4 regions of the Bradyrhizobium sp. 159 genome follow, and region 4 is predicted to be linked to each of the others. Evidence: riboswitches for the same ligand, from Rfam matches in the RefSeq annotation. Region 4 holds a riboswitch; each other region holds the start of a gene.
The links. Region 4 has a riboswitch for cobalamin ahead of IVA96_RS20320 (TonB-dependent receptor plug domain-containing protein). Riboswitches for the same ligand answer to the same signal wherever they lie in the genome.

Region 1 (5,368 bases), on a different contig from region 4:
TGTAGGCCTTCATCGTCACCACGTTGGCATCGGTGTTGTAACGGTCGCCGACGTGACGGCCGGTGATGCCGAGCTCCACCGGCCAGGGCGTGAAGAAGCGATACGAAGCGCCGGCGTTGGCCACGATGCGCGGCACGTTCGGCGGCGTGTTGCCGGAGAATGAGCCGCCGGCAAAATTGTAGTCGGCATAGCGCGCATCGACAAAGGCGATGTTGCCCCAGAGACGCAGGGGCTCGATCGGGCGCACGGACGCCGCGAGTTCCACGCCCTTCGACTCCTGCCGTCCGGCGATATTCAACTGCATGCCGCCGGCCGCGGCGTAGACGTTCTTGCGCACAATGTCGTAGGCGGAAAAAGACCACTCCGCCCTGTTGTCCCAGAACAGATGCTTGACGCCGGTCTCATAAGTGCGCGCGGTCGTCAGTTCGAGCGGCTGGGTCGGCCCGAGCAGAAAGATGTTGTTGGCGGAGATATCAGCGCCGGTGGCGTACTGGCTGAAGAAGGTCAGGCCGGGCACGGCCTCCCAGGTGTAGCCGATGCGACCGGTGACCGGCGCCCAGTCTTTCGTGAACGGAAAGCCAGCCTTCTCCAGGCCGTTCTTATCGGTCGAGTTGCGGTCGAGCCCGATATGCTCGACGCGCAGGCCGCCGACCAGTGCGAAGGTACGTGTCAGCTTCAGCCGGTCCTCGAACGACAGCGCCTCATTGTCGATGCGCGCGGTTTGCTGCTGGATCGTGAGCGGGCCGTAAAAGCCGCGGTCGGGATTGACCAGCGAAACGGAATCGCCTGGGAAGTTTGCCGCACCCGGCCTGACGAAGTCGAGATAGCTTGACGACAACGTCGTGACCAGCCGGTTGTCGAAGCCTGCAATGTTCGTGTCCCAGATCAGGTCGGTGATGTTGCCCACCAGCCGCTGGCTGTGCGCGACATAGAAGCGTTCACGATCGACCATGTTCGTCGTGGAATTGAACGCCTCGATCTCGTTGTTGAACCAGGTCCGTTCTGCACCGTAGCCATATGCCTGGCTCTTCAGCGTCAGGTCCGGCGCGAGCTTCAGCTCGAAGCCACCGCGCAGCCACACCTCCTGGGCGGCGTTGCGATTGTCGAGGACGTTGTAATTGGTGTTGAAGGTGCGGTCGTCAATGGTGACGGCGCCGAGATTGCTTCCGTTGTAGTTGGAGACGTAATTGCCGGAGACGATCCCCGTCGTCGCGTGCGAGCCGCTGAAGGCGATCGGCACCAGCGGCGCGCCCCAATAGGCTTTGGAGCGGTCCTCCCTGTATTCGATTGCGCCCCAGATCTTGAGACTGTCCGAGATGCGGTAATTGAGCTGGCCGGACGTGCCGAACGTCTTGACGTTGGTGTCGTCGGCAAAGCCGTTGAGGGTGGAACGGCTGATGTCGACGCGATAGTCCAGGCCCTGCACGTTGGTGCTGCCACCCGAGCCATAGTGGACGCGGAACGAGTTCAGGGAATCCCAAGAGAAATCAGCCTCGTTCCGGACCGGTCCTGTATGCGGCTGCTTGGTGACGAAGTTGATGGCGCCGCCGGCAGCGCCCTCGCCTGAAATCAGCGAGGCCGGACCTTTCAGGAATTCAACGGCCTCCAGATTGGCGGTGTCTACGATCCGCGAGGTCATGTTCTGCGGACCGATCTTGATGCCGTTGTAGAGCGTGTTGATCTGGCTGTTGGTGAAGCCGCGCATGGAGAAGGCTGAAGGTTCAGCCGGATTGTCGCCGGAGGTGACGCCGACCGCGCCCTGCGCCACTTCGGAGACAGTGCGATAGCTCTGCTCGCGCATCGTCTCGGCCGAGATGACTTCGGCGGTCGCCGGCGTTTCACGCACGGTGAGGCCGAGCCGCGAGGCGCTTTCAGCCACAGCATTGCTGTTGAGCGGCGTTGGTGCCGCGGCGGCCGGCACGACAGGCTTGGGCGCTGCGGATGCAGTCGCTGGCCTGCGCGCCGTTGCACGGCGTGTGCCCTGCGCCTCCCGGCCCGCCGGCTTGGCCTGCTTGCGGGATTGGGCGGGCGACACCTCGACCGGCGGCAGCGACTCGCGGACCTGCTGCGCCCGGGCGGCAGATACATCGACGGCGGCCAGTGACGTAAGCGCCGCGGAGGCAAGCAGGAAGCGGTGCGGTCGTACAAAAAGGAGACAAGACACGGTTTTCGAAACCTCGGTATGACGTCAGTGGCACGTCACAGCGAACGAGGTCTCACCTTTGGCCTGTCAGCCCTTCGATGAAGCCGAATGTCTGTACTCCCCGACCGACATCTTCGCGTGTGACCACGGCTGACGGCAGGTCTCCTGGCTCGCGGGTCGTGACCGCTTCGTCGCCTTCCCGGGACCGAGGACCCAGTGGCTTCTGACGAAGGATTCACCGCTTACAGTTGCGGGGGCAGCCGCGGCATTGGGGACGAATTCCCCGCACCGCATTCCCTTTTCATCCCCTCTCGGGGAAACCGTCGCCAGCATCTAGGATTACGATCAAGACGGAGTCAATGTGCAAGCTGCGGCGTTATTGCCACAGCAACCAACTTCCTTGGAGACGAGCATGGAAGGCGAGACCTTCCTCTGGCTGATACGGCATGCGCCGGTCGATGGCGTCACAGGGACGATCCATGCCGCCGATGCCCCGGCCGATCTTCGCGATCGCGCGCAGCTAGAGGCACTGCGGCAGTCTCTGCCGAGAGGCGCGGCGAGCCATGCGAGCCCAGCGCGGCGCACGATCGAGACCGCGCATGCGCTGGGACTCGCGCCCGAGCTGATCCCCGAATTCGGGGAACAGGATTTCGGCGCATGGACCGGCCGTCGGCATGACGAGATCGGCGCGGCCGGGGACGAGGCCTATGCGCAATTCTGGAGCGATCCGGCGCGCGGACGTCCGCCGGGCGGCGAGAGCTTTGCGGATCAGGTCGCGCGCGTCCGGCTTGGGCTCTCGCGGATCGGCGCGGTCTCCGCAACGCTCGTCGTGCATTCCGGCACGATCCGCGCCGCGCTGTGCATCGCGCTGGATCTGACGCCGCACGCCGCCTTGCGCTTCGTGATCGATCCGCTGTCGCTCACCCGGATCGACCGGCTCGCCACTGGGTGGCGCGTCGTCTCCGTCAATCAGCGGATGGCCTGAGCCCGATCAGGCCGGGCGATCCGGCACATTGGCTTGCGCAAAAGTCGCCATCCCGTTGTGGAGCGCGCAAGCCGACCGCACCAGCGGCAACGCGATCGCAGCGCCGGAGCCCTCACCGAGCCGGAGATCGAGGCTGATCAGCGGCTGCACGTTCAGCGCACGCAGCACCAGCCGATGCCCCTGCTCCGCCGATTGATGCGACGGCAGCAGGAACGGCCGGCACGATGGGTTGATCTGCACCGCCACCAGCGCCGCGACCGACACGATGAATCCGTCGATCAATACGGGAAGGCGGCGTTGCGCCGCCGCGATGATAGCGCCGCAGATCGCCGCGATCTCGAGACCGCCGACGGCACACAAGATGTGTTCGGGCGAAGCCCCCGCAATACCGTGGCGCGCAATCGCGGCATCGATCACCCGCGCCTTGTGCGCGCGGCCGGCCGCGTCGATTCCGGTGCCGCTGCCCGCGATTTCCTCGGCGCTGATGCCGAGCAGACTCGCCGCAATGGCCGCCGAGACCGTGGTGTTGCCAATGCCCATCTCGCCGAAGATCACCAGATCAGGCCGGCCGACTTCCGCGCGCGCAACCGCGCGCTGGCCGGCCGCGAAGGCGAATGCCAGTTCCGCCGGCTCAAGTGCAGCTTCCTCGCTGAAATCGCGCGTGCCGCTCCGCGGCTTGTCGGTGACGACGCCCGCCATCTGTTCCTGCGCCAGCGTGCCGGCGTCGACCACCTCCAGGCTGGAGCCAAGCTCACGCGCCAGCACTGAGATCGCGGCGCCACCGGACGCAAAATTCGCCATCATTGCGATGGTCACAGCTTGAGGATAGGCCGACACACCCTGCGCAACGATGCCGTGATCGCCGGCGAAGACGATGATCGGCACGCGCGCGGCGCGAGGAGATTCCGTCGCTTGCAGGCCCGCAAGCTCGATCGCCAGTTGCTCAAGCCGGCCGAGCGCGCCGGTCGGTTTTGTCAACTGCGTCTGCCGCGCGATCGCTGCCTCGCGGTGCATCGCGGAGATTTCGGGACACTCTTGGTAGACCCATTCGGGGAGCATGCAGCCTCGCTTAACGCGTGCGCTTGAGAATGTAGCTGTCCATGATCCAGCCATGCCGCTCGCGCGCTTCCTGCCGAAGTGCGACGATGCGCGGGCCGACTTCGGCCAACGCGCCGGACATGACGATCTGGTTGGGCATGCCGAGATAGGCACCCCACCAGATCTGCAGACTTTCCGGAGCGAGCGACTCGAACGCCGTGCCGCCGTCGAGCATCACCGCGATGGTATCGACTCCTTGTGGCCAGCCGCCTTCGCGCAAGCGCCGCCCCGTCGTGACCAGGAATGGCTCACCGATGTCGTTGAGCGGCAGCGCATGCGCGGCGCACAGCGCCTGGATCGAAGTAATGCCGGGCACGACCTCGATCGTCGGTAACGGATCGAGCCGCCGCGCAATGCGGAGCGAGGAATCGTACAGCGAAGGATCGCCCCAGATCAGCAGCGCGACCTTGCCCTCGCCGTCGAGATGATTTGCGATGGTTTGCGACCAGGTTGCCGCCACCGCATCGTGCCAATCGTCCACGCCCTTTTGGTAGTCCGCCTCAGTCGTGTCCCGCACTGGCAAGTCGAACTCGGCGATGCGCGTGCTCGCGCTGGTGAGCACGTCCGCGCAGATCGTCCGCCTGAGATCCGCCAGATCGGATTTCGCCGGCCCCTTGCGCGGGATCAGGACGATGTCGGCAGCGTTGATGGCACGGGCCGCGGCGCGCGTGAGCTGCCCGGGATCGCCGCAACCGATGCCTATCAGGGAAAGCGTGAGCATCGCGAGCGCGAAGGGCGGCCGCACCGGCCGCCCTTCGCTTGTCTCTCAAGCGCCGTTATGCAGGCGCGGCGTGACGAGGCCGGGCGCAGTGACACCGCGCAGCGACTTCGCCAGCGCCAGCACCGCGAGATCGGCGAGCGGCTCGATCACGATGACCAGCGCATAGGATGCCGCAAACGCCGCGATGTTGGCGAGGTTGGTCGCGCCGAAGCCGGAGCCATAGAGCGCCCAGAACGCCACCCAGGCGACGATGCCGGACTGATAGGCGGTCGAGAGCGCCAGCGCCTGACGGTATTGCAGATCGACGTAAGCCGTGTTGCGCGGAATGATCCGCGTGGCCAACGCCTGAATCGCGAACAGCGGCACCAGGAGCGTGGTGATGTTCATGCCGTATTGCGGCAGGTCGGTCGGCACGAAGAAG
Region 2 (5,368 bases), on a different contig from region 4:
CAAGACCATCGGCAGTGGAATATTCGTCCAGAAGCCGTTCGAGCCGGCGCAAGCCCTCCGGGACGACGGATGCGGCAAGGGGCGGCGGCAGATGGCCGATCGTGACGGCGCCGATGCGCCGCTTGGCCTGCGCGGCCTCGCCAGGATCATTGACGATGAAGGGATAGATGACCGGCAGATCGCCGATCAGGGCTTCCGGCCAACAGCTCGATGACAGCGCCAAGGATTTGCCGGGCAGCCATTCCAGCGTGCCGTGCGCGCCCATATGCACGACGGCGTCACAGCCCTGCTCTCGAAGCCACAGATAGAACGCAACATAGGCATGGCGCGGCGTGCGGGCGAGATCGTGATAGTCGACATCGCGCGTGGTTGCATCGCCACGCTCGGGCTGAACCGCGATGATCGACTGGCCGCACCGAATCGCGGCGAAGTGGAGCGCACCGTCGCGACAGCTCGGATCATCCTCCGGCGCACCCCAAGCTTGTGCGAGATCATCCTGCAATGCTTGCGGCAGACGCGAGAGCGCCGTGCGGTACTCAGCGACGCTCCAGGTCAGCTGCTGCCTCAGCAGCGTTTCGCCGAGCGCATGAACTGGCGCGGCATCGAAGCCCGTCTCCGCGAGGTCGGACAGCAAGACCTCGACGGACGCCAGCGCATCGAGGCCAACCGCATGCGCGATCTGGTGTGGACGGCCCGGGTAGTTCGAAAGCACGATCGCCAGACGCTTCTTGGCGGCCGGCGTCTCGGCGAGCCGCCGCCAGGCCGCAACCCGTGCGGCGACGGCCTTCACCCGCTCCTCGTCAGCGCGATGCGCAAGATGGGAGAACTGCAGATCGGGATCGCGCTCCGCAGCGGATTTGAAGCTCACCACGCCCGCGAACAAGCGGCCATCGACCTCGGGCAGCACCACATGCATCGCGAGGTCGCCCGGCGAGAGGCCGCGCAGCGAGGTAGCCCAATCCTCGCGCCGTGCCGTCGAGAGCGCAACCTGGAACACCGGACACGGGGCTACGTCAAACGGCGTCGTGCCATCGTCGCCTACGGCCGAGAACGCCGTCGCATTGACGATCGCCGTAGGAGGATCTCGCGCGAGATGCGCGCGCAGCCAATCGGCGACGGCCGCGGCTTTCAGCGAGGTGACGAAGACACCATAGGCACCAAAACCCTTCTCGCGCAGCGCGGCGATCAAGGCATCGACCGGCCCGGTGTCCGCAGCGGTGAGATAGGAGCGATAGAACGTCACCAGCGCGTGCGGCTTCCCCTCGCCGCCCGTCGGCGCAGCAATGACGCCGCGCGCGGGATCATAAAATCCCGTCTCGGGCACATTCATTTCGCCGACGACTGGCCCGGCATAGAGGCCCGAGGCCAGCGCGAGCTGCGCGATCGCGGCTTGGGCCGCGACCGGGCCGCCGGTGTCACAGAGCACCTTGAGCCGGCGCAGGGTCGAGACCGGCAAGGTCGAATACGCGTCGAGCCGCGTATCGTCACGGCCGTCGGCCGGCAGCACGGCCAGCACGATGTTGCGGTCCTTAGCAAGTTGCTGGAGCGTCGCGAGACCATACGGCCAATAGGATTCACCGCCGATCAGACGTACCAGAATGCCACGCGCATGGGAGAGCGTGCGCTCGATATAGGTGTCGACCGAGAGCGGATGACGCAGTTCCGCAAGATTTGCGAGCCGCAGCGACGGCAGGCTGGTACGGCCGCGCCGCCAGCCGGCCGCAAACGCGGCAAGATCGGAATCCGAATATGAGAGCACCACGAGATCGGCCGGGTCCTGGCCGATGTCCCTTGGCGTCGCGGTCTCCTCAAGACCGCGGCTCTCGCGGAAAACGACGTGCATCAGGTTGCTAGCCCTGACCTGATCGCGGCCTCGTCAATATCGCCGTGCTCGCCAATCACGACGAGTTTCGATTGCCTGACACCTGCGCCCCAGGGCTTGTCGAACTGGTGGCGCACACGCTCGCCGACCGCCTGCAGCAAGAGGCGCATCGGCTTGCCCGCGATTGCGATATAGCCTTTGACGCGCAGCACGTTCTGCTCGCGCGCTAGGCGCTGAACGGAGGCGACCAGCGCATCGATATCGGCAACTTCCGGCAGGTCGATCACGACGGAGGCAAAATCGTCATGCTCATGCTCCTCCTCGCCGTCGTGATGCGAGGGACGCGCGGCAAGATCGCTCTCGGCGGCGGCGCCGAGACCGAGGATGACGCGCGCATCGATCGCGCCGTCGGTGATGGGAAGCATCGGCACGCGGCGCGGCATCTCGGCGGTGATCGCCGCCTTGGCGGCTTCTATCCCTGAGCTGCCGGCAAGATCGGCCTTGGTCAGCAGCACGATGTCGGCGCAGGCGATCTGGTCCTCGAACACTTCCGACAGCGGCGTCTCGTGGTCGAGATTGTCGTCCGCCGCGCGCTGCGCTTCGACTGCAATCGGGTCCGGCGCGAAGCGGCCAGCAGCGACAGCCTCTGCATCGGCCAGCGCAATCACGCCATCGACAGTGATGCGCGAGCGGATCTCCGGCCAGTCAAAGGCCTTCAGCAGCGGTTTTGGCAACGCCAGGCCCGAGGTCTCGATCAGGATGTGATCGGGCTTCACGGGGCGTGCCAGCAATTGCTCCATGGCCGGAATGAAATCGTCAGCGACGGTGCAGCAGATGCAGCCATTGGCGAGCTCGATGATGTTCTCCTCCGGGCAATTGGCAGCAGCGCACGACTTCAAAATCTCGCCGTCGACGCCCTCGCTGCCGAACTCGTTGACGAGCACGGCGAGCTTCTTGCCGCCGGCATTGGCGAGCAGATGCTGGATCAGCGTCGTCTTGCCGGAGCCGAGAAAACCGGTGATCACAGTGACCGGGACTTTTGCGAGCGAATTCATTCGGCGGCCTCCGGCACGACGGCAAGGGGGGGAATGCGGGCAAGCGACTGCTTGCGGAAGATTTCGGGACGGCTGCGCCAGGGCACGAGGCCGTCGGGCGCGGCCGCATACGCCGCAGCGCCCGCGACCACGTCGCGCGCATTCGTCTCCGACAGGCGGCCATAGACATAGGACCAGCGACCCGGCGCACTCAGCGCGACCGAGCAGCCCTGGCTACAGGCAGAGAGGCATTCGACCGGAACCACATTGACGCCGTCGGGCACGCCGGCGTCCAGGATCGCGCCATGCAACCGCTTGCCCGGCGTGACGTCGCCTTCGCCAAGCGTCTCGCCGGCACGGCAGGTAATGCAGACGTGAAGTGTGACCGTCATCGCCTCTTCCAGAATAACAGCGGGAGGCGAAGAGGCGCACGGACCATTGTGAGAGGCCCGTTTCCCCGTCGCGGAACACCCCGTCCGCCGGTCCAAAATCGTCCGCGCTGGCAGGTCTCCCGGCTTGCGGAGCAGGGCTTTTGCCCTTCGATCCCCGCCTTCCCGATCCCGTTAGGGGTCAGTGGCTTCGGGCATCTCTCCGGTCACGGTCGCGGGGGCGGCTGCATTTTGGACCCAAATCTTGCCAATTCGGACCCTATCGCATTCCCTCTTCGCCTGTCATAGGACAGGAACCAGCGCAGACCCACCATTTGCCGGTGGCCGCCACTTGTCAAGCCGAAGGACCGGATACGATGACGCCTGAACCGGATATCCAAACGGGCGAGGAAACCGACGCCCGCCACGCCGCGAAAATGGCAAAGAAGAAGGCCGCCCGCGACGAGATCATGGCGACCAAGAGCGGCGAAAAAGGCCTCGTTATCGTCCACACCGGCGCCGGCAAAGGCAAGTCGTCCTCGGCCTTCGGCATGATCGTCCGCTGCGTCGCCCATGGCTTGCCCTGCGCGGTGGTGCAGTTCATCAAGGGCGCCTGGGACACCGGCGAGCGCCGCCTGCTCACTGGCCATTTCGGCGACCTCTGCCAATTCCACGCCATGGGCGAAGGTTTCACCTGGGAGACGCAGGACCGCGCCCGCGACATCGCCGCCGCGCGCGCCGGCTGGGACAAGGCCAAGGAGCTGATTCGCGATCCTGCCTTGCGCATGGTCGTGCTCGACGAGATCAACATCGCGCTGCGCTATGACTATCTCGACATCGCCGAGGTGGTCGAATTCCTGACGACGCAAAAGCCGCCGATGACGCATGTCGTGCTCACCGGGCGCAACGCAAAGGACGAATTGATCGAGATCGCCGATCTCGTTACCGAGATGACGCTGGTCAAGCATCCCTTCCGGTCCGGCATCAAGGCGCAAGCCGGCGTCGAGTTCTGATACGATCTCGCCATGGCGCGCGCGCTGATGATCCAGGGGGCCGGCTCGGACGTGGGCAAGTCGCTCATCGTCGCGGGCCTTGCGCGCGCCTTCATGCGGCGCGGCCTGCGCGTGCTCCCTTTTAAGCCGCAGAACATGTCGAACAATGCCGCCGTCACCGTCGACGGCGGCGAGATCGGCCGCGCCCAGGCGCTTCAGGCGCTCGCCGCTCGCGTCGAGCCGCACACCGACATGAACCCGGTGCTGCTCAAGCCGGAGACCGATGTCGGCGCGCAGGTCATCGTCCATGGCAAGCGCATCGCAACGGTGCGTGCGCGCGATTATGCGGCGATGAAGCCCTCGCTGATGGGCGCCGTGCTGGAGAGTTTCGCGCGCTTGAAGACGCGCGCCGATCTGGTGCTGGTCGAAGGCGCGGGCAGCCCGGCCGAGGTGAATTTGCGAAAGGCCGACATCGCCAATATGGGCTTTGCGCGCAAGGCCAACGTGCCGGTCGTGCTGGTCGGCGACATCGACCGCGGCGGCGTCATCGCCCAGCTTGTCGGCATCAGGACGGTCATCGACCCTGACGATGCCGCGATGATCCAGGGCTTCGTCATCAACAAGTTCCGCGGCGACCCCACGCTGTTCGATGACGGCTACCGGCTGATCGAAGCGAAAACCGCATGGCGCGGCTTTGGCGTGCTGCCCTGGTTCGCGCGCGCCGGCGAGCTGCCGGCCGAGGACGCGCTGGGCCTGCGCGACGCGCGCAAGCCGGGCCAATGCAAGATCGCCTGCCTCGCCCTGTCGCGGATCGCCAATTTCGACGATCTCGATCCGCTCAAGCTCGAACCCGGCGTCGATCTCGTCATGGTGCGTCCGGGCGAAGCAATCCCCGGCGATGTGAGGCTGGTCATCATCCCCGGTTCAAAATCCACTCGTGGCGATCTCGCCTTCCTGCGAGCACAGGGCTGGGACATTGATCTCGTGGCGCATCACCGCCGGGGCGGCCATGTGCTCGGGCTCTGCGGCGGCTATCAAATGCTCGGACACAGCGTTGCCGACCCTGACGGCATCGAGGGACCTGCGGGCGACACGCCGGGTCTCGGGCTGCTCGACGTGACAACGGTGATGAGGCCGCAGAAGACGCTGACA
Region 3 (5,368 bases), on a different contig from region 4:
CCATGCGCGACTTCGCTTCGGGGGGCTCTGTCCGGGGTGCGGAGGGGAAATCGAACGGCCTGCGCTCTCGCTAGGCGTCACAAAAACGAAATCATCACCGAGCGGAATAGCCAGCTGAATGCCCGCAGGAAAGCGAGACCCGTCCGGCGCATCGGCCGAACAACCCTGAACAGCAATGTTACACCCCATTGTTACACAGTCGGAGCCAGCGCAACACTCTGAAAGAGCATAACTTCTTTGAATTGCTGCACATCAAGAAGTTGATGATGCCCAGGAAGGACTCTGACCTCCAAGTCATCGAACGGACAGCACTCCGGCCGAACGCGCCAGTCACGGCGGTCCGCGCCATGCCTGGCGCACCAAAAAAACCGGCCTCCTCCGGAGGCCGGGCGAAAGTCACGCAGGAAGGACGCTGCTTTGCGCATCGCACCAGCTTTCGCCGGTAGGGAGGACTTACCGGCGATCGATTTTCGGCGAGGGCATTCGCCGTCAAACAAGGAGGAACGGATATCACTCCGCGTGAAATCTGGAGCCGTTTGCCTTCCGCCCCTGTCGGAAACTTCACGACTTTCCACCACTCGCCCGCTGTCCGGTTGGGACGGCAGTGCCTTGATCGAGCTGGGATCCTGCGCGCATCCGGTTTGGCTGCCGTGCCCTGAACACAAGCGGCAGTTTGCCGTCGCGCAGCAGCATTTGGCACGTCCCCAAAACCAACAACGCTCGATTACCTCTCCCGAAGGGCGTGCCAGGGCGTGAATTTCGTATGACGTTCCGTAAGGACCGTAAAATAGATTGTTGTGATGGGACGCACACGCGATGGATAAATGAAAAATAGCGCTGTGCTTCGCGTCGGGCGATAATGTTCGGAATATGTGACCTGATCGGGCATCGCCGGCATGCTGTCCGCCGTCGGATCGAGAACCGAGCTTGTCGCCGGCTGTATGCGACGGCCTCCGCCGGCGCCGGCCGGCATTCCCAGGCACTGGGAACTTTGGGAGCTCGCAAGGACATCGTAAGCCCCCAAAGCGCGTGCATCTTATTCACAAACGCGTTGGCGAAACGCTCCGCACCATCATGGCTCAGCCCGCAACTCGCGTGCGGCGGCCACCATATTGACGAGCGCGGGACGCACCTCCTCCCAGCTTCGAGTTTTCAGTCCGCAGTCGGGATTGATCCAGAGCTGCCGATCGGAAACTCGCTGCCGCGCCAACACAATCAGCTGCTTGATTTCCGCCGCTGCGGGAATGCGCGGTGAATGAATGTCATAGACGCCGGGCCCGATCTCATTGGGATATTTGTAGCTCTTGAAGGCCTCGAGCAATTCCATCTTAGAACGGGACGTCTCGATTGAAATGACGTCAGCATCCATTGCTGCGATCGCATCGATGATTTCGTTGAACTCGGAATAGCACATGTGGGTATGGATCTGAGTTCCGTCGGCGACAGAGGACGAGCAAACGCGGAAGCTGTCCACTGCCCAATCGAGATAGTTCCTCCACTGCGATTTGCGTAGCGGCAATCCCTCGCGCAACGCAGCCTCGTCGATCTGGATCATGGTCGCTCCAGCCGCCTCAAGATCGATCACCTCATCTCGGATCGCAAGAGCGATCTGACGGCATGTCTCGCTCCGCGAGATGTCGTCGCGGACAAACGACCAGTTCAGGATCGTCACCGGTCCGGTCAGCATAGCCTTGACGGGTTTCTTAGTCAGAGACTGCGCGAAGCGCCACCATTCAACGGTCATCGGCTTCGGCCGGGAGACATCTCCGAACAGGATAGGCGGACGAACGTACCGCGACCCATAAGACTGAACCCAGCCGTGCTTGGTGAAAGCGAATCCCAACAGCTGCTCGGCAAAGTATTGAACCATGTCATTGCGCTCGAACTCACCGTGTACGAGCACGTCCAGGCCGATATCTTCCTGCCACTGCACGGTACGGGCTGTCTCCGCTTTCAGAAGCTGCTCGTACTGCGCGTCATTCAGCGCTCCCCGCGCATGAGCCGCACGCGCATTCCGGACGTCGACCGTTTGCGGGAAGGACCCGATGGTTGTCGTTGGAAACATCGGCAATGCGAACGCGACCCGCTGGACGTCGGCACGCTGGGTGAACGCATTGCGACGGCGACGCATGCTATCGTCGATCGCGGCCATTCGTCCGGCGACATTCGCATTGTGGATCTCGGGCGATGTTTCGCGGGTCACGGCTGCGTCCTCGGAAAGCGCAAGTTCATCGGCCACCTCGGCAGCATGGCCGGCCAGCGCTTTGCCCAATATCGAAAGTTCCTTGAACTTCTGAACTGAGAACGCCAGCCACGTCTTCAGATTGGGATCGAGATCGGTCTCTAGCTCAATGTCGATCGGAACATGAAGCAGCGAGCAGGAAGGAGCAATCTGAACACGGTCCCTGCCCAGCTTTTTGACCAAAGGGGCAAGTTGGTCGAGCAGCGCCGCAAGATTGGAGCGCCAGACGTTGCGACCATCAACCACGCCTAGCGAGACCACGAGATCTCTGCGGGCTGTGGCGACAATTGCGTCCAACTGGTCGGGTGCCCGAACCAGATCGACATGAAGCCCGGCAACGGGCAAGGCAAGGGCTGTTTCAAGATTGTCGCCGATAGCGCCGAAATAAGTGGCCAGCATGATTTTAAGGGCCGGCACAACCTTTGCGAAATGAGCATAGGCCCGGCGGACAGCCGCCCGCGACGCTTCGTCGATGTCCATCACCAGGCATGGCTCGTCGAGCTGAACCCATTCAGCACCGCACGAGGCTAGTTCGCGGAGCACATCGACATAGACTGGGAGGAGCCTATCAAGCAGCGACAGCGGATTGAATGCGGGATTTGCGCTTTTGCCGAGCTTCAGGAAAGTGACTGGGCCAACTAGGACGGGGCGCGTTTGGTAGCCGAGGCTTTTTGCCTCCTCATATTCCTCGATCGGCTTTCGAGAGGAATACTTAAAGATCTGATCCTGGTGAAATTCCGGCACCATGTAGTGGTAGTTGGTATCGAACCACTTCGTCATTTCCTGTGCGGCTACGCCTGGCCCATGCTGAGTGTGATCACCGTCCTGAGCGCCACGTGCCATGGCGAAGTAGGTCTTGAGCGACACAGCACCTTCGGTCCAGCCGTAGACGTCGGGAATGGCTCCGACCATTACGCTGGTATCGAGCACCTGATCGTAGAGCGAGAAGTCATTCGAAGGAATGACCGTCACACCGCAGGATTTCTGCCGTGCCCAATTAGCGGCACGAAGTCCACTCCCCGCCTCGAGGAGCTCGGCTTCGCTGGAGTTTCCCGCCCAGTAGCTCTCGAGCGCGAACTTGAGTTCGCGTCGTGGGCCGATGCGTGACGTCCCCAATGTGGCAACGGGAAGCGAAAGAATAGACATAGATCAGACCCCATAATTGGGGCAAAGGCCATGGCGGACGCATGCAGCGAATATCGCGTGAGCGACAGCTGCTTGGCGCACACCGGGACACCCCGCCCGTGGACGATATATTGTCGAGGCAGGTCTCCTGGCTCGCGGGTCGTCGCTGCTGTCCGGCCTTCCCGAAGCCGCATGGCTTCAGTGACTTCGTTGGACAGCGGCTCGCCGCTTACAGTTGCGGGGGCAGCGCCGGCATTGCACCGGCTTCCCTCTTAGCTCCGGATCAAACGAAATCCGAAGACCACGACGGCTGGCATTAGACGCACGAGGATCGATCCGTCAACCTACTAAGTGTTGCCGCGATATTGCCCAAGCGATTGCCAGCTGTACCAGTTAGGGCACAACGGTCTTACTCCCGGCCTGGTAAAAACGCGTGGATCTGTGAAGCCTCCGCTTATGAATGCGTCCGCTCAACACCCTCTTGGCGTAGTCGTGAGCTAACGCGAGCAGAACGAACGCGCTGGGCGCTTCGACATCTGCGTGATCGCGACAAGCCTGGTCTTTTCCGTCAGCAGCTTCTCGAACTCGCCCGTGAGGAAGTTGCGATCATGCTCGGCCGACATCCGCTTGAACACAGCGCCATGAGGCTCCTTAGGGTTGCCAAGGCCGGGATTGCTCCAGGATCGCACGGATGATCAGGTCGGACTGCCTGTGTTCGGCGGACCCCGCGACGAGCCGCGAGCTCGATCGCCTCCGTGGCGTTGGTCAAGATGATCTCCTCGGTGCGCCAAGCACTTACGTGCTGAGCGACTTTGGCGCGCCTTCGTTGTTTCCGTCGCCGCTGGCGAGTAGTGCAGCCTGGACGTTGGCCTGCGCGACATCGCAGGAACAGTTCCGGACCTCAGGATGCACGCTGACTTGCGAAACTGGAGTAAGCGGCGAGAGCGCGGGCGGCGGGGATCCTGCTATGACCCTAGGCTCATGCACGCGTGCATGGTGACCACGGCCAAGCGGATGCCGAGCTTCTCGCACGTCTTCAGGATCTCCGGACCGATCTCGTCGCATCGAGACCGTCTCTTCGGCTTCGAAGTGACGTCGCTTTAGATATCCTGCAGAGCCCTTCGAGGGCTTCTCGGAGTCGATCGGCGCCTTAAGGTCATAACGATGTTGATCGACCTCGATCCGCCCCACGCGGTCGGCGGCCTCCACAAGCGCGACATCTACTACTTCGTTAGCGAAATCGAGCGGTGAAGCCTTCTGGACGCGGGCTGCTTATGCTGTCTTAGACGGGACACAGGTGTCAGGCACCGGACAGACCACCGCACATTGCGGCGTGTCGGAATGGCCCTCGCACTCCGTGCACTTTTTGACATCGATAACGTAAATGTCGCGCTTGAGGCTGATCGCCGCGTTGGGACACTCGAACTCACATGCCCCACAAACGGTGCATTGCGAAGCGACGATCTTGTAAGCCATGCCTTCCGACTCCTTAGGCGAGCGATGCCATTGGCGATCCCTTTCAAATGCCGTGCCAAGGACAGACGCGCTAAATGATGGGCAATTTGCCCCAAGGTGCTGTCCCGGGTCTGAGACCATGCTACATCTGCGACAGCAACGGGCCACTCAATTTCAAGCTATGCGAGCCCTCAGGCCCTACTCCGAGAGCCAGTGGCGACTCGACCGCTGGGAGCTTCCGTCGTTTGTCTGGCATGGCAGCGCGGGGCCAAGCGACGCTCGACGATTCCGAAACCGGCGGCGCGACTAAAAGCCGCGAGCCGACGCACGTCTACGCCGGATCTCGGCAAACCTCCGGTCACACACCCTGACTGGAGGTTTTGTGCAAGCCTCGCTCACGGCTGCAACGTTAACTCCGCTTTAATTGCAGTCAGCCGCATGCCTGGTGCCGAGTAGGCATGGCGGCGCGGGCGAGCGCTGGTACGCTTTGCCTGGCTCTGCTCAGCCACTCCTCATGCAACTATTTTGGACGAAGTGGAACAGGGC
Region 4 (5,368 bases):
CGGCCTTCACGACGAACGAGTTTTCGGCGACATACTTCTCGCCCGGCGATATGCCTGCACGGACTTCCACGAACTTCTGGTCGGAATCCCCGAGCTCGACGGGGCGTGCTTCGAGCTTGTCGTCGTCTTCCCGCACGAACACGACCGTCTTGTTCTCGAAGGTTTGGATCGCGCCCGCCTGCACCGCGACCGGCACCTTCCGCTCGGCAAGGACCAAACGAGCGGTCACGAACAGGCCCGGCCGCAGCCGTCCGTCGGGGTTCGGCAAGATCACCCGCGCGATGGGCCGTCTGCGTTTCGCTTGCCCCGACGGGCGCAAGATAGGAGATCTTGCCCTTGATGTCGCTTGCGGCGTCGTCGGGATCGATCAGCACCTCGTCGCCGATCCGGACGCGCCTGAGATCCTGACGATAGATCGAAAGATCGACCCAGATCGTTGAAAGGTCCGCCACGACGAAGGCCGGCTTCTGCTCGGACACGTATTCGCCGAGCGAAATCTGCCGGTCGATCACGGTGCCGGCGATCGGCGCCTTGAGATCGTACACGGTGAGGCTTTGGTTGCTTTCGATCGAGGCCAGCAGGTCGTCCTTGGCGACCACGTCCCCGATTCGCCTCTTGATGCCGCGCGCGATGCCGGGAAAGCGCGGAGTGACCTGGACCACGGTCTCCTGGTTGGCGCGCAGCACGCCGTTGAAAGACAGGGTGTCCGTCAGGGTAGCCGGTCCGGCTTCGGCGAACGTCGCGCCGGCAGCCGCAAGCTTGACGTCGCTGATCACGATGCGGTCGGCGCCGTGCTCGTCCTTCTCCACGTGCTGGTTGCCGCCCTTGTCCTCCTTGGCTTCGCCGCCTTCATGCTTTTCGGCATGCTGCGTCGCGGCGGGAGCATCGGCCGGCATGAGCCAGCGATAACCGAACGCGCCGGCGGCGGCCGCGGCTACGGCCAGGATGAATGCGCTGGAAGTTCTCATCGTGCGCTCTCCCGCGCCAGAACGAAGGGATTGCCGACGAGCCCTTCGATGGTCGCAACGGCGACATGGTAGTTCTGCAACGCCTCCTGCTCGCGCAGGCGCGCCTGGGTGACGTTGGCCTGGGCATCCAGCACTTCGAGCAGAGAGAAGCGTCCGGCGCCGTAGCCCTGCTCGATCTCGTTGGCGGCAGCTTGGGCCTTGGGAATGCCGGAATCGCGCAGAATAGCGAGCTCCCCCAGCGAGCCCTGCACGGTATCGTAGGCCCGCCCCGCGACGACTAGGAGGGTGTTGCGGTTCGCCTCGCGCTCGGCTCGCGTTTTGGCCAGGCTTTCCTGGGCCGACAGGATATTGCCTTGGTTCTGATCGAACACCGGGATCGGGACCGACAGGGTCAGCCGGACCGCGTCGTCGTTGGTTTCGTTGAAATGCCGCCAGCCGGCGGCGAGACGGACGTCCGGGTAAGGCTTCAGCCGCGCCAGAAGAAGTTCGGCATTGCGCTGGGCGTAGACTGCATTCCACCTCACCAATTGCGGGTTCGCGTCGATGGCCGCGATCACTGCCTGGAACGACGGCGCCCGAGCGGTAGCATCCAGACGTCCGGAGACGCTGGCGAACTTCGGTGAGGTCTCCCCTATGAGCACCCCTAACTCGCGACGGGCGCTGGACAGGCTGGCTTTGGTGCGCTCGCGATCGGCCTTCACCAGGGCGGCGGCGACTTCGTCTCGGCAGGCGACGACGCGCCGGCGTCCACCCTGCGCTGGAGCAAGGGCGTCAGACGCTCGAGCGCGGCGACCTGCTCGTCCAGGATCTGGATGCGCCGCTGCAGCCCGAGCACGTTCAGGAACGCGATCGCCGTCTCGGCAAGGATCTGCAGGCGCACCGCCTTGCGTTCGATCGTGGCTCCTTCCACACCTGCCTGCCCGGCGGCGATGCGGGCCTCGCGCTTCCCGAAGAGCTCGAAGAGCTGGCTGATCTGCAGCGTCGTCTCGGCCGACTTGGTGCCGCGGTAGATACCGGATCCGAAAGAATTGTCCTGTTCGTAGGACAGTTCCGGATTGAGCAGTGCCCCCGCCTGGATGCGCTGGCCGGCGGCGATCCCGACGTCGCGCTCGGCAGCCGTCAGGCGCGGACTGGTCGCGAGCGCGCGCTGCAGCGCCGCTCCGAGGTTGAGGGTCTGCGAATGCGACACCGCGCAACCAGGGACTGACCAGCAACGCCGTCGCGCACGCGAAACGCGTGACGCACTTTGGAAACATGGTGAAAACCTGACGAAAGACGGATCTAGGGCGCGATGCGCCCAGCGGTCATTTCAGGTCAGGAATTTCGGGGGCGGTGGGTCGATTCCGGGCGGCAGACCGCGCCGAACGACCTGCAGCGTGGGTACCATCTCTATCGGGCGCATCACGGCTACCGCTGCAATCACTGGGGCCGGAACGGAGACGGAGAAGCAGCCGTGACAGTGATGGTCGGCCAAAGCGCCCTTGTCGGAATGGCCGATGCCCTTGTCGGCGAAGGAGACGACAACATTGGGCGACGAATTTGTGACATCCAGATCGCACACGCCGTGAAGCACGCCGGCGATCAGGTAGGTCGCGATCACAAATATGGTCATCGCACCGCGCAGCGAGCGCGGCAGGATACGGCCAAATCTGAAGGAAAGGGTCACTCGGGGTTCCGATCGATCGGGCGATGACCGGTACCATGCACTAGGCCGGGGTGTCGATCCGCAACAGTGTTACATCATTATGATCCGGGAACCGGGGGCTCAAGTCACGGGAGGGAACGCTTGACGGAATAGGCGGCAGCTCTGAGCTCCAGCTGCCTCGCGCACGGCAAGGGTGCCAAATAGTCCGAGAGGCTCGCGCGAAGCGTGGATCGATGCTGCATGCTCCCTCCTGTCGTGTATCGTGTCTGCTTGATGAAGTCGGCGATGCGGTCGGCCACGTCTTCCGCGGAAGAAATGATGTTGACCCGGCCGCCGCTCGAATCGACGGCGGTCCACTCAGGTCGATCCAGCGCCCGATCGTTCTACGTCGACAATGGAAAGCAGTTGCCGCTTTGGAAGGACTTGCCTCATTTCACGTACTGGCTGATCCCGATAGCTGTCGGGGTACCGTTCATCGTTCGTTCACTTCTATGGGCCCCGTTAGCGCGAGCTCGCGGCGGAATTCCCACGTGATTAGGGCAAGAGCGACGGCGCAGCAATTGAGGTCCGGACCCCAACGCCGATCGCGTTATCCTCGCGCGAAAGCCCGTGCACTCATCGGCACACGCAGGAAATCGGCAAACTACCCGCAGCAAGCTCCCTTGCCATTCTCTTGGATCGGTGGGCAAGGCACGGTGCCATAGGAGCAGAACACGCAGCAATTGCCCGATTTAGGCTTCAGCCGGGTGCCGCATCCGCGGCAATCGTAAAAGAATTGGCAAGCGTCGGTCGGCATCGTCTCAATGGATCGATGGCCGCATGACGGGCAAATGAGAGTGGATTCGACGTGCATGCCCTCTAACGTAGCATCGCGCGAGCCAGTTTCCAACGATCATCGCCTGGTTGATCCCGGAGGGCACCTTAACGGCAACGATACGAAGGATACGTGCGGAGCTTTGAACGGCATTGGAGTTGTCACCGACGTCGAACGTAGTGTGCGTCGTGATCGCGACCTCGTCGGCCTGTGCGCAAGCAGTAGACCTCACCACGCTCACCGCTGCAACCAATTCATAAGGGATCGACGCGTGATCTGACATGCCATCTCCCGCGGTGTCGAATCCTCGACTTGGCCTGATGATCGGCGCCACGCGCTGACTTCTGCCGCAGCGAAACATCCAATTGACAGCCGTTTGCAAATAAAACTAGGGTGACAACGACGGTTCTCCTTCGGGAGATCAATAGGGAATACGGTGCGGGGATCCCCCAACGCCGTGGCTGCCCCCGCAACTGTAAGCGGTGAGCCTTCGCCAAACGCCACTGGGCCTGCGGACCTGGGAAGGCGGCGAGAGGTAACGACCCGCGAGCCAGGAGACCTGCCGTCAGTCGTGGTCACACGCGAGCACATTGGGCGGGGTGTCCTGGTGGGTGTTGGGGCTGCCTTCTTCTTGAGGCAGCGGCCAAGCTGCGTTCGCGGTGACGTGCCACGTTATCGCGAGTCTGTTGATGACCTCCCGTACAATCTTCGCGCCGCGGTATCGCCGCGCGATTCTGCGCTCAGCTGCATTCTCCTGCCTGGTTTTGTCGACCGACGGCTGGGCACAGTCCGAAAGGACGGTCCAGACGCTCGACCCCGTTGTGGTGCAGTCGCCGGCAACGTCGCCGAGGGCCCAAAGCACCCGACGCAGTTCTGCGACCGCCAGCGCCGCGCGTTTGCGCCAGCAGCGCAACATAGCTGTCAATACCGGTACACAGGTTGCCGCGCCGACTGGTCCTGTCTTCGCCGCACCGACGCTCAACCTCACCGGCGCGAGCACGGCCGGCAGCCGGCTCGGCCTGACGCGACTGCAGACGCCAGCCAGCGTGGAGGTGATCTCCGCTGAAACCATCGCCGAACGCGGCCAGCAGAACATCCTCGACGCGGTGACGCAAAACGCCACCGGCTTCACGGCGAGCCCGGCACCGGGCAATGGCGGCGTCTCGTTCAATACCCGCGGCTTCACGGGCCTTGGCTCCGTCATGACGCTGTATGACGGCACCCAGCTCTATATCGGCGCCGGGACGGTGGCCTTTCCGTTCGACACCTGGTCGACCGAGCGCATCGAGGTGCTGCGCGGCCCTGCGTCGGTGATGTACGGCGCGGGCGCGGTCGGCGGCGCCATCAACGTGGTTTCAAAACTGCCATTGTGGGTCCCTCGCAATCAGGCCGAGATGTCGCTGGACAGCAACATGACCCGGCGAATTGCGGTGGACAGTGGCGGTCCGGTCAGCAAGGACGTCGCCTATCGGATCACCGCCTCCGGCAACATGTCGGATGGCTGGGTCGATCGCGACGACACCTCGAACGTCGCGCTTCATGCCGTGATCCAGATCAAGCAGAACGACGACGTCACCTGGACACTGTCCACGGACTACGGTGACCGCAACCCGTCGCGCTACTTCGGCACGCCGCTGATCAACGGCAGGCTCGATGAATCTCTCCGCTTCTAGAATTACAACGTCAGCGACAGCCACATCCGCTACCAGGATAGCTGGAACCAGGTGAAAACTGAATGGCAGGTGGCCGATGGAATTTCGGTTCAGAACACGCTTTACTATCTGAACTCCAAGCGACATTGGAAGGACGTCCAAGCTACGCCTATAACCCCGCCACCGGCCTGATCAACCGCAGCAGCTATATCGAGATTTTTCACGATCAGCAGCAGGTCGGCAATCGCATGGATGCGAAATTCCGCGGACATGTCCTTGGCATGGCCAA

Region 1: linked by a shared signal. The riboswitch ahead of IVA96_RS03290 (TonB-dependent receptor) and the one ahead of IVA96_RS20320 (TonB-dependent receptor plug domain-containing protein) in region 4 are both predicted to bind cobalamin.
Region 2: linked by a shared signal. The riboswitch ahead of IVA96_RS03375 (DUF1636 domain-containing protein) and the one ahead of IVA96_RS20320 (TonB-dependent receptor plug domain-containing protein) in region 4 are both predicted to bind cobalamin.
Region 3: linked by a shared signal. The riboswitch ahead of metE (5-methyltetrahydropteroyltriglutamate--homocysteine S-methyltransferase) and the one ahead of IVA96_RS20320 (TonB-dependent receptor plug domain-containing protein) in region 4 are both predicted to bind cobalamin.

The regions. Positions count from the first base shown of each region.
Region 1 is NZ_JADPKE010000018.1:191,490-196,857, forward strand. Features, by position in the region: gene IVA96_RS03290 (TonB-dependent receptor) at 1-2,164, opposite strand, end outside; cobalamin riboswitch at 2,281-2,483, opposite strand; gene IVA96_RS03295 (histidine phosphatase family protein) at 2,556-3,128, shown strand; gene cobT (nicotinate-nucleotide--dimethylbenzimidazole phosphoribosyltransferase) at 3,135-4,187, opposite strand; gene cobF (precorrin-6A synthase (deacetylating)) at 4,198-4,947, opposite strand; gene IVA96_RS03310 (energy-coupling factor ABC transporter permease) at 4,993-5,368, opposite strand, start outside.
Region 2 is NZ_JADPKE010000018.1:207,206-212,573, forward strand. Features, by position in the region: gene cobN (cobaltochelatase subunit CobN) at 1-1,843, opposite strand, end outside; gene cobW (cobalamin biosynthesis protein CobW) at 1,843-2,877, opposite strand; gene IVA96_RS03375 (DUF1636 domain-containing protein) at 2,874-3,248, opposite strand; cobalamin riboswitch at 3,340-3,561, opposite strand; gene cobO (cob(I)yrinic acid a,c-diamide adenosyltransferase) at 3,602-4,237, shown strand; gene IVA96_RS03385 (cobyric acid synthase) at 4,250-5,368, shown strand, end outside.
Region 3 is NZ_JADPKE010000081.1:19,630-24,997, reverse strand. Features, by position in the region: gene metE (5-methyltetrahydropteroyltriglutamate--homocysteine S-methyltransferase) at 1,073-3,388, opposite strand; cobalamin riboswitch at 3,488-3,688, opposite strand; gene IVA96_RS21650 (hypothetical protein) at 3,865-4,002, opposite strand; gene IVA96_RS21645 (4Fe-4S binding protein) at 4,640-4,843, opposite strand; partial or broken gene IVA96_RS21640 (EAL domain-containing response regulator) at 5,343-5,368, opposite strand, start outside.
Region 4 is NZ_JADPKE010000072.1:27,553-32,920, reverse strand. Features, by position in the region: partial or broken gene ihpB (divalent metal ion exporter adaptor subunit IhpB) at 1-968, opposite strand, end outside; partial or broken gene ihpA (divalent metal ion exporter subunit IhpA) at 965-2,224, opposite strand; gene IVA96_RS20330 (hypothetical protein) at 2,278-2,634, opposite strand; gene IVA96_RS20325 (GDCCVxC domain-containing (seleno)protein) at 3,257-3,466, opposite strand; cobalamin riboswitch at 3,814-4,009, shown strand; gene IVA96_RS20320 (TonB-dependent receptor plug domain-containing protein) at 4,117-5,100, shown strand; gene IVA96_RS20315 (TonB-dependent receptor) at 5,226-5,368, shown strand, end outside.